DNA from 2 places in the Streptomyces sp. NPDC058289 genome. Region 2 is predicted to be linked to the other one. Evidence: predicted binding sites of a transcription regulator. Region 2 holds the regulator's gene; the other holds the start of a gene.
The links. The regulator HspR, encoded in region 2, represses chaperone genes until heat shock. The targets are predictions, from matches to a motif close to TTGAGNNNNNNNNNCTCAA.

Region 1 (3,406 bases), on a different contig from region 2:
GGCCGCCGATCTTGCCGGGGGCCGTTGGATTCTGTCGGAGGTGCCTTATGGACGCAGACGCAGCTCGCCCCCACTCCCTCGTGCCGCCCGGTCCGCTCGTCGGTGGGGACTGGCTCGCGGAGCGGCTCGGTGCGCCCGGACTCGTCGTCTTCGACGCCTCCGTCGGGGCGCACCGGGACGCGGATCGGCGGATTGCGGGAGCCCGTCCCTTCGACCTCGACGGCGTGCTGTCCGACCACACCGCCGCCGCCCCGCACACCATGCCCGGCCCCGCCGCCTTCGCCGAGGCGATGCGTGCCCTGGGTGTGGACGACGGCAGCACGGCCGTCGTGTACGACGGCGCAGGCATCTACTCCAGCGCCCGCGCCTGGTGGATGCTGCGCAGCATGGGCTTCGACCGGGTCGCCGTCCTCGACGGCGGGCTGCCCGCGTGGGTCGCCGCCGGGCGGCCGGTGGAGGAGCGCCGGCCGGGTTACGAGGGCCCGCGCGGCTCCTTCACGGCCCGGCCCCGCGCCGGGCTGCTGGTGGACGCCGCCACCGTCTCGGCGGCCCTGGCCGATCCGGCCGCCGCCGTGCTCGACGCCCGCACCCGCGAACGCTTCGCCGGGACCGCCCCCGAACCTCGCCCGGGCCTGCGCGGGGGCCACATGCCGGGCGCGGTCAGCCTCCCCTTCGGCGAACTGCAGCGCCCCGACGGCCTGATGCGCCCCGCCGCGGAGCTCCGCGCGGCCTTCGGCGCGGCAGCGGGGGAGCGGGAGCGGCTGTACTTCAGCTGTGGATCGGGGGTCACCGCCTGCGTGCTCGCCCTCGGCGCCGACCTCGCCGGGTACGAGGACCTCGCGGTGTACGACGGCTCTTGGAGCGAGTGGGGCGTGCCGTCCCCGGACCGGCCGGTCGTGCAGGGGAGTTAGGCCGTCCCTTCCGGATCCCGCCCGCCGCCGGTCCAAGGAAACCCGACGTCGGACGCGGCGGGCCCCGCCATCGTTCCCGGAGGCCGGGGGATAACCCCACCCCGGATCCGGGCACGTGCACCATGCCCCCGCGGCCACCGCGCGGGCACGATCGACACCATGACCACGAAGACGCGCCCGCGCGGCGCCAAGGCCACTGTCACCGTCACCGCCACGGCGCTCGCCGCCGGGCTGCTGCTCACGGGTTGCTCCTTCGGCTCGCTCGTCTCCCGCGGCGGACCGGAGAAGACGGCGAACGCGGACGCCACGGTGGCCGAGGCCGTCACCGCGGTCGAGGTGTCGGACTCCGGAAGCGGATCCATCGAGGTGGTCGCCGGATCCGGCCCGGGCGTCCTCGTCCGCCGCACCATCCGCTACCACGGCGACACCGTGCCCGAGCCCGCCCAACGGCTCGCCGGCGGCGTGCTGACCCTCACCGCGGGCGACTGCTCCGGCCGCTGCTCCGTCGACTACCGGCTGGAGGTACCGGCTTCCGCCACGGTCCGGGCCAAGAGCAGCAGCGGCCGCGTCACGGTGTCGGGGGTGGCCGCCGCCGACGTCGTGACGTCCTCGGGCGGGGTGCGGGTGGACCGGATCGCCGGCGCGCTGGAGGTCGGTACCGCCTCCGGCCCGGTCCGGGCGGACCGGATCGCCGGCCCGCTGAAGGTCCGTACGTCCACGGGTTCGGTCACCGCCGGGGAACTGTCCGGGACGGGCGCGGACGCCCGTTCCGACTCGGGCGACGTCCGCCTCGCCTTCACGACGGCCCCGGCCTCGGTCGCCGTGCGGACCAGCTCGGGCGAGGCGAAGGTGAAGGTCCCCGCGGCCCCGTACACGCTCGACGTCTCCACCGACTCCGGCGAACGCGACGTCACCCTCCCCGCGACCCCTTCCGCCGCCGCCCGCCTCGCGGTGACGACCTCCTCGGGAGACATCCACATCTCGGCGGCCTGAGCACCGATCCGGCGCACGGGGCTTCCACGACCTGCCGGTCCTCGATGTTCGCCCCGGGCGAACGGGCGTTGGGGAACATTGGGGCGCGCACGTGCATTGAGTCGGCATAGCTCAACTTCACTGCCGGAGGGAACATCATGGCTTCGACGTCCGTAACGCTCACCCTGCCCGTGCTGCCGCTCGACGACGAGGTCGTGCTGCCCGGGATGGTCGTTCCGCTGGACCTGTCCGACGCCGAGGTGCGGGGTGCCGTCGAGGCCGCTCAGGCGGCTGCCGCGGGTGGCAAGCCCAAGGTGCTGCTCGTGCCGCGGGTCGACGGGACGTACACGGGCACCGGGGTGCTCGGCACCGTGGAGCAGGTGGGGCGACTGTCCGACGGGGATCCCGGGGCGCTGATCCGGGGGCGCGGCCGGGTCCGCATCGGGGCCGGGACGACCGGGCCCGGGGCTGCGCTCTGGGTCGAGGGCGAGACGGTGGACGAGACCGTCCCCGATCCGCTGCCCGGGGCCGTCGCCGAGCTCGTCAAGGAGTACAAGGCACTCGCCACGAGCTGGCTCAAGAAGCGCGGGGCCTGGCAGGTCGTGGACCGGGTGCAGCAGATCGAGGGGGTCGGGGCCCTCGCGGACAACTCCGGGTACTCCCCGTTCCTGAGCGTCGAGCAGAAGGTGGAGCTGCTGGAGACGGCCGACCCGGTCGCCCGGCTGCGGCTCGCGGTCAAGGCCCTCAGCGACCACCTCGCCGAGCAGGACGTCGCCGAGTCCATCGCCAAGGACGTCCAGGACGGCGTCGACAAGGTCCAGCGCGAGTTCCTGCTCAAGCGCCAGCTCGACGCCGTGCGCAAGGAACTGCGCGAGCTCAGCGGGGAGAAGGAAGGGGAGGAGTCCGACGACTACCGGGCCCGCGTCGAGGCCGCCGACCTGCCCGAGAAGGTGCGGGAGGCCGCCCTCAAGGAAGTCGACAAGCTGGAGCGCTCCAGTGACCAGTCCCCGGAGGGGTCCTGGATCCGCACCTGGCTGGACACCGTGCTCGAACTGCCCTGGAACGAGCGGACCGAGGACGAGTACGACATCCGGGGAGCCCGCGCCGTCCTGGACGCCGAGCACGCCGGACTGAGCGACGTGAAGGACCGCATCACCGAGTACCTGGCGGTGCGCAAGCGCCGCTCCGAGCGCGGGATGGGCGTGGTCGGCGGGCGCAGGGGCGGGGCCGTACTGGCGCTCGTAGGCCCTCCCGGCGTCGGGAAGACCTCCCTAGGGGAGTCCGTGGCCCACGCCATGGGGCGCAAGTTCGTCCGCGTGGCCCTCGGCGGCGTCCGCGACGAGGCCGAGATCCGCGGGCACCGGCGTACGTACGTGGGCGCGCTGCCCGGCCGGATCGTACGGGCGATCAAGGAAGCCGGGTCCATGAACCCGGTCGTCCTGCTCGACGAGATCGACAAGGTCGGCTCCGACTTCCGGGGAGACCCGGCGGCGGCTCTGCTCGAAGTCCTCGACCCCGCCCAG
Region 2 (3,406 bases):
GCGGTGGCCGAGCCCCAGCCGGGCGCGGCGCCGAAGTCCGAGGCGGCAGAGGCCGATGCCCCGTCGGACAAGGACGCGGATGCCCCCGACAAGGGCTGAAGTTGAACACGTAGGACACGTAGGACAAGAAGTGGCGCGAGAGGAGGGACACCGGGGATGAGCACGAAGGACTTCGTCGAGAAGGACTACTACAAGGTCCTCGGTGTCCCGAAGGACGCCACCGAGGCCGAGATCAAGAAGGCGTACCGGAAACTCGCCCGCGAGTTCCACCCGGACGCCAACAAGGGCGACGCCTCGGCCGAGGAGCGCTTCAAGGAGATCTCCGAGGCGAACGACATCCTCGGCGACCCGAAGAAGCGCAAGGAGTACGACGAGGCCCGCGCCCTGTTCGGGAACGGTACGTTGTTCAATCAGGGGGGGCGCCCCGGTCCCGGCGGGGGCGGCGGCTCGTTCAACTTCGACCTCGGCGACCTCTTCGGAGGCCAGCAGCAGGGCGGCGCGGGCGGCGGCTTCGGCGGCGGCGGCCTGGGCGACGTCTTCGGCGGCCTGTTCAACCGCGGCGGCGCCGGCGCAGGTGCGGGGACCCGTACCCAGCCGCGCCGCGGCCAGGACATCGAGTCGGAGGTCACCCTCTCCTTCACGGAGGCGGTGGACGGGGCCACGGTCCCGCTCCGGATGTCCTCGCAGGCGCCCTGCAAGGCCTGTTCGGGCACCGGCGACAAGAACGGCACGCCCCGCGTGTGCCCGACCTGCGTCGGCACCGGCCAGGTGTCCCGCGGCAGCGGCGGCGGCTTCTCGCTGACCGATCCCTGCGCGGACTGCAAGGGCCGCGGCCTCATCGCCGAGACCCCGTGCGACATCTGCAAGGGCAGCGGGCGGGCCCGCAGTTCCCGGACCATGCAGGTCCGGATCCCGGCGGGGGTCTCCGACTCCCAGCGGATCCGGCTGCGCGGCAAGGGGGCTCCGGGCGAGCGCGGCGGCCCGGCCGGTGACCTGTACGTGGTCGTGCACGTGGACGCGCACCCGGTCTTCGGCCGCAAGGACGACAACCTCACGGTGACCGTTCCGGTGACCTTCGCGGAGGCGGCGCTCGGAGCCGACATCAAGGTCCCGACCTTGAACGGCCCCTCGGTGACGCTGAAGCTGCCCCCGGGCACCCCGGGCGGCCGCACGATGCGGGCTCGCGGCAAGGGAGCGGTCCGCAAGGACGGCACCCGCGGCGACCTGCTGGTGACGGTGGAGGTCGCCGTCCCGACCGAGCTGAACGACAAGGCCCGCGAGGCCATGGAGCTGTACCGCGAGGCGACGGAGTCCGAGGACCCGCGCTCCGCGCTGTTCGAGTCCGCGAAGGGAGCATGACATGGACGGCCGCCGTAGGAGCCACTACCAGCTCACCGATGAGACCCCGGTCTACGTGATCTCGGTGGCCGCCCAGCTCTCGGGCCTGCATCCGCAGACCCTGCGCCAGTACGACCGTCTCGGCCTGGTCTCCCCGGGCCGTACGGCCGGGCGCGGCCGGCGCTACTCGGCCCGTGACATCGAACTGCTCCGCACGGTGCAGGCGCTGTCCCAGGAAGAGGGCATCAACCTGGCCGGCATCAAGCGGATCATCGAGCTGGAGAACCAGGTCGCCGCGCTCCAGCAGCGCGTCGCCGAGCTCTCGAGCGCCGTGGACGGCGCCGCCGCCGTGCTCCAGCAGCGCGAGGCCCAGGTGCACGCCTCGTACCGGCGCGACCTGGTCCCGTACCAGCCTCCGCAGCCGGGCAGCGCCCTGGTCGTCTGGCGGCCGGCGCCCAAGCGCCCGATGGACTGAGCGCGCCCGTACGGACGCGAAGCGAAGGCCCCGCCCGGTTTCACCGGGCGGGGCCTTCCGCATCTGCCACCGGCGCGCTGAGGGCCTCTGGGGGCCCCTGCGCGGCCTTCAGAGGCGGCGCTCCGGGTCCTCCAGGATCCCCGACCGGGCGATGAGGAAGCCGAGCTGCGCCCGGCTGCCGCTGCCCAGGGAAGCCGCCAGCTTGGCGATGTGGGCGCGGCAGGTCCGTACGTTCATCCCCAGCCGGCGCGCGATGGCCTCGTCCACGTGTCCCTCGATGAGGAGTTGGGCGATGGAGCGCTGCACGCCGGAGATGCCGCCGGGGGTGTGCTGGTACGTCACCTCCGCCGACAGCGGCACGGCGCGGTGCCACAGCTGCTCGAAGACCTTGATGAGGTAGTCGACCAGTCCGGGGTGGCGCAGTTCCAGGGCCGTCCTGCGGTCGTCGCTCGTGGGGATGAAGGCCACCGTGCGGTCGAAGATCATGAGACGCTCCATGAGCTCTTCGAGCGTGCGGATCTCGACCTTCCCCGCGGAGATCCGGTCCACGTAGGCGAGCGTGCCCTGACTGTGCCGCACGGTGTGCTGGTAGAGCGTGCGTATGCGCACCCCTCGGTTGACGAGGGGAGCGGCGCGCTCCAGCGCCTCCGTGAGGACCGATGTGGACCGCGCGCCGCCCGGCTGTACGGTCAGCACCTCGGTCCGGCACTCCGCGGTGGCCTGGTCGAGGGCGGTGTGGATCTGGTCGAAACCCTCCAGCACGGTGATGGCGTGGGTGTTCGCGGGGTTCTGGGCGCTGATGGTCAGAAACGGCTCGAATGCGTCGGTGAGATCGATGGTGTCCCGGCGCCGGTCCTGAATCTCCCGCTCGAGCGGATGGAGCCGCTGGGCGAGTGCGACGGACGGGGGAACCGCGCGGAGCTGGTTCGCGTCATCGGGGTCGGGCCGCAGTAGAGCGAATTCGAGCAGGCAGGGGGCGTTCTCGACCTCGCTGCGGGTCACCCGGCCGGTGCTCAGCGCGGCCGTGTAGAGACGCGTCCCCTCGGCGCACATGGACGTGACGGGGTGGGGATGTGTCGGCTTTGTGTTGTTTCTGGGCAAATCTCCACCCCCCAGGGTCCTGAACATGCAAGAACATGATGCATCGTCCCTGTGGCAGCGACGTGCCCGAATAAGCCATCGTCTGACACGCGGGGGAGAAGATTTCCATCAAGTGAGGACGAAGCCGACCATGTACAAGAGAATGCTTCGCTCGGTACTTGCCATTGGGTTCTCCGCCGCTGCGGTCTTTGGGGCAGTCAACGCCTTCGGTGGGGACGTGGGGGGTACCGACGCGCCCGCCGTGTCGATAGGCAAGCCCGACTTGGGCTGGGACTCGACACCCAACGACTTGGGCTGGGACTCGACCACCGCGTCGACCAACGACCTCGGCTGGGACTGATGACGCCCGACGATCACGGCTTCCGCCGTGAAATGGCATCGGCATACCGCTCCGGCTGGCAGTTCATCGATCTCACCAGCGCCATTCCTTACGTCGGTGACTCGCTGAAGGTCACCTTGTTCGGCCAGCCGATCATCGTGGTGCGGGAAGAG

Region 1: the regulator HspR is predicted to act here: its motif matches at 2,001-2,019, upstream of lon (endopeptidase La).

What each region holds. Positions count from the first base shown of each region.
Region 1 is NZ_JBHVYI010000024.1:22,515-25,920, reverse strand. Features, by position in the region: gene ACFVX6_RS14820 (sulfurtransferase) at 48-911, shown strand; gene ACFVX6_RS14815 (DUF4097 domain-containing protein) at 1,071-1,904, shown strand; gene lon (endopeptidase La) at 2,042-3,406, shown strand, end outside.
Region 2 is NZ_JBHVYI010000087.1:5,732-9,137, forward strand. Features, by position in the region: gene grpE (nucleotide exchange factor GrpE) at 1-99, shown strand, start outside; gene dnaJ (molecular chaperone DnaJ) at 157-1,359, shown strand; gene ACFVX6_RS32365 (heat shock protein transcriptional repressor HspR) at 1,361-1,813, shown strand; gene ACFVX6_RS32370 (helix-turn-helix transcriptional regulator) at 1,922-2,941, opposite strand; gene ACFVX6_RS32375 (hypothetical protein) at 3,132-3,254, shown strand; gene ACFVX6_RS32380 ((2Fe-2S)-binding protein) at 3,254-3,406, shown strand, end outside.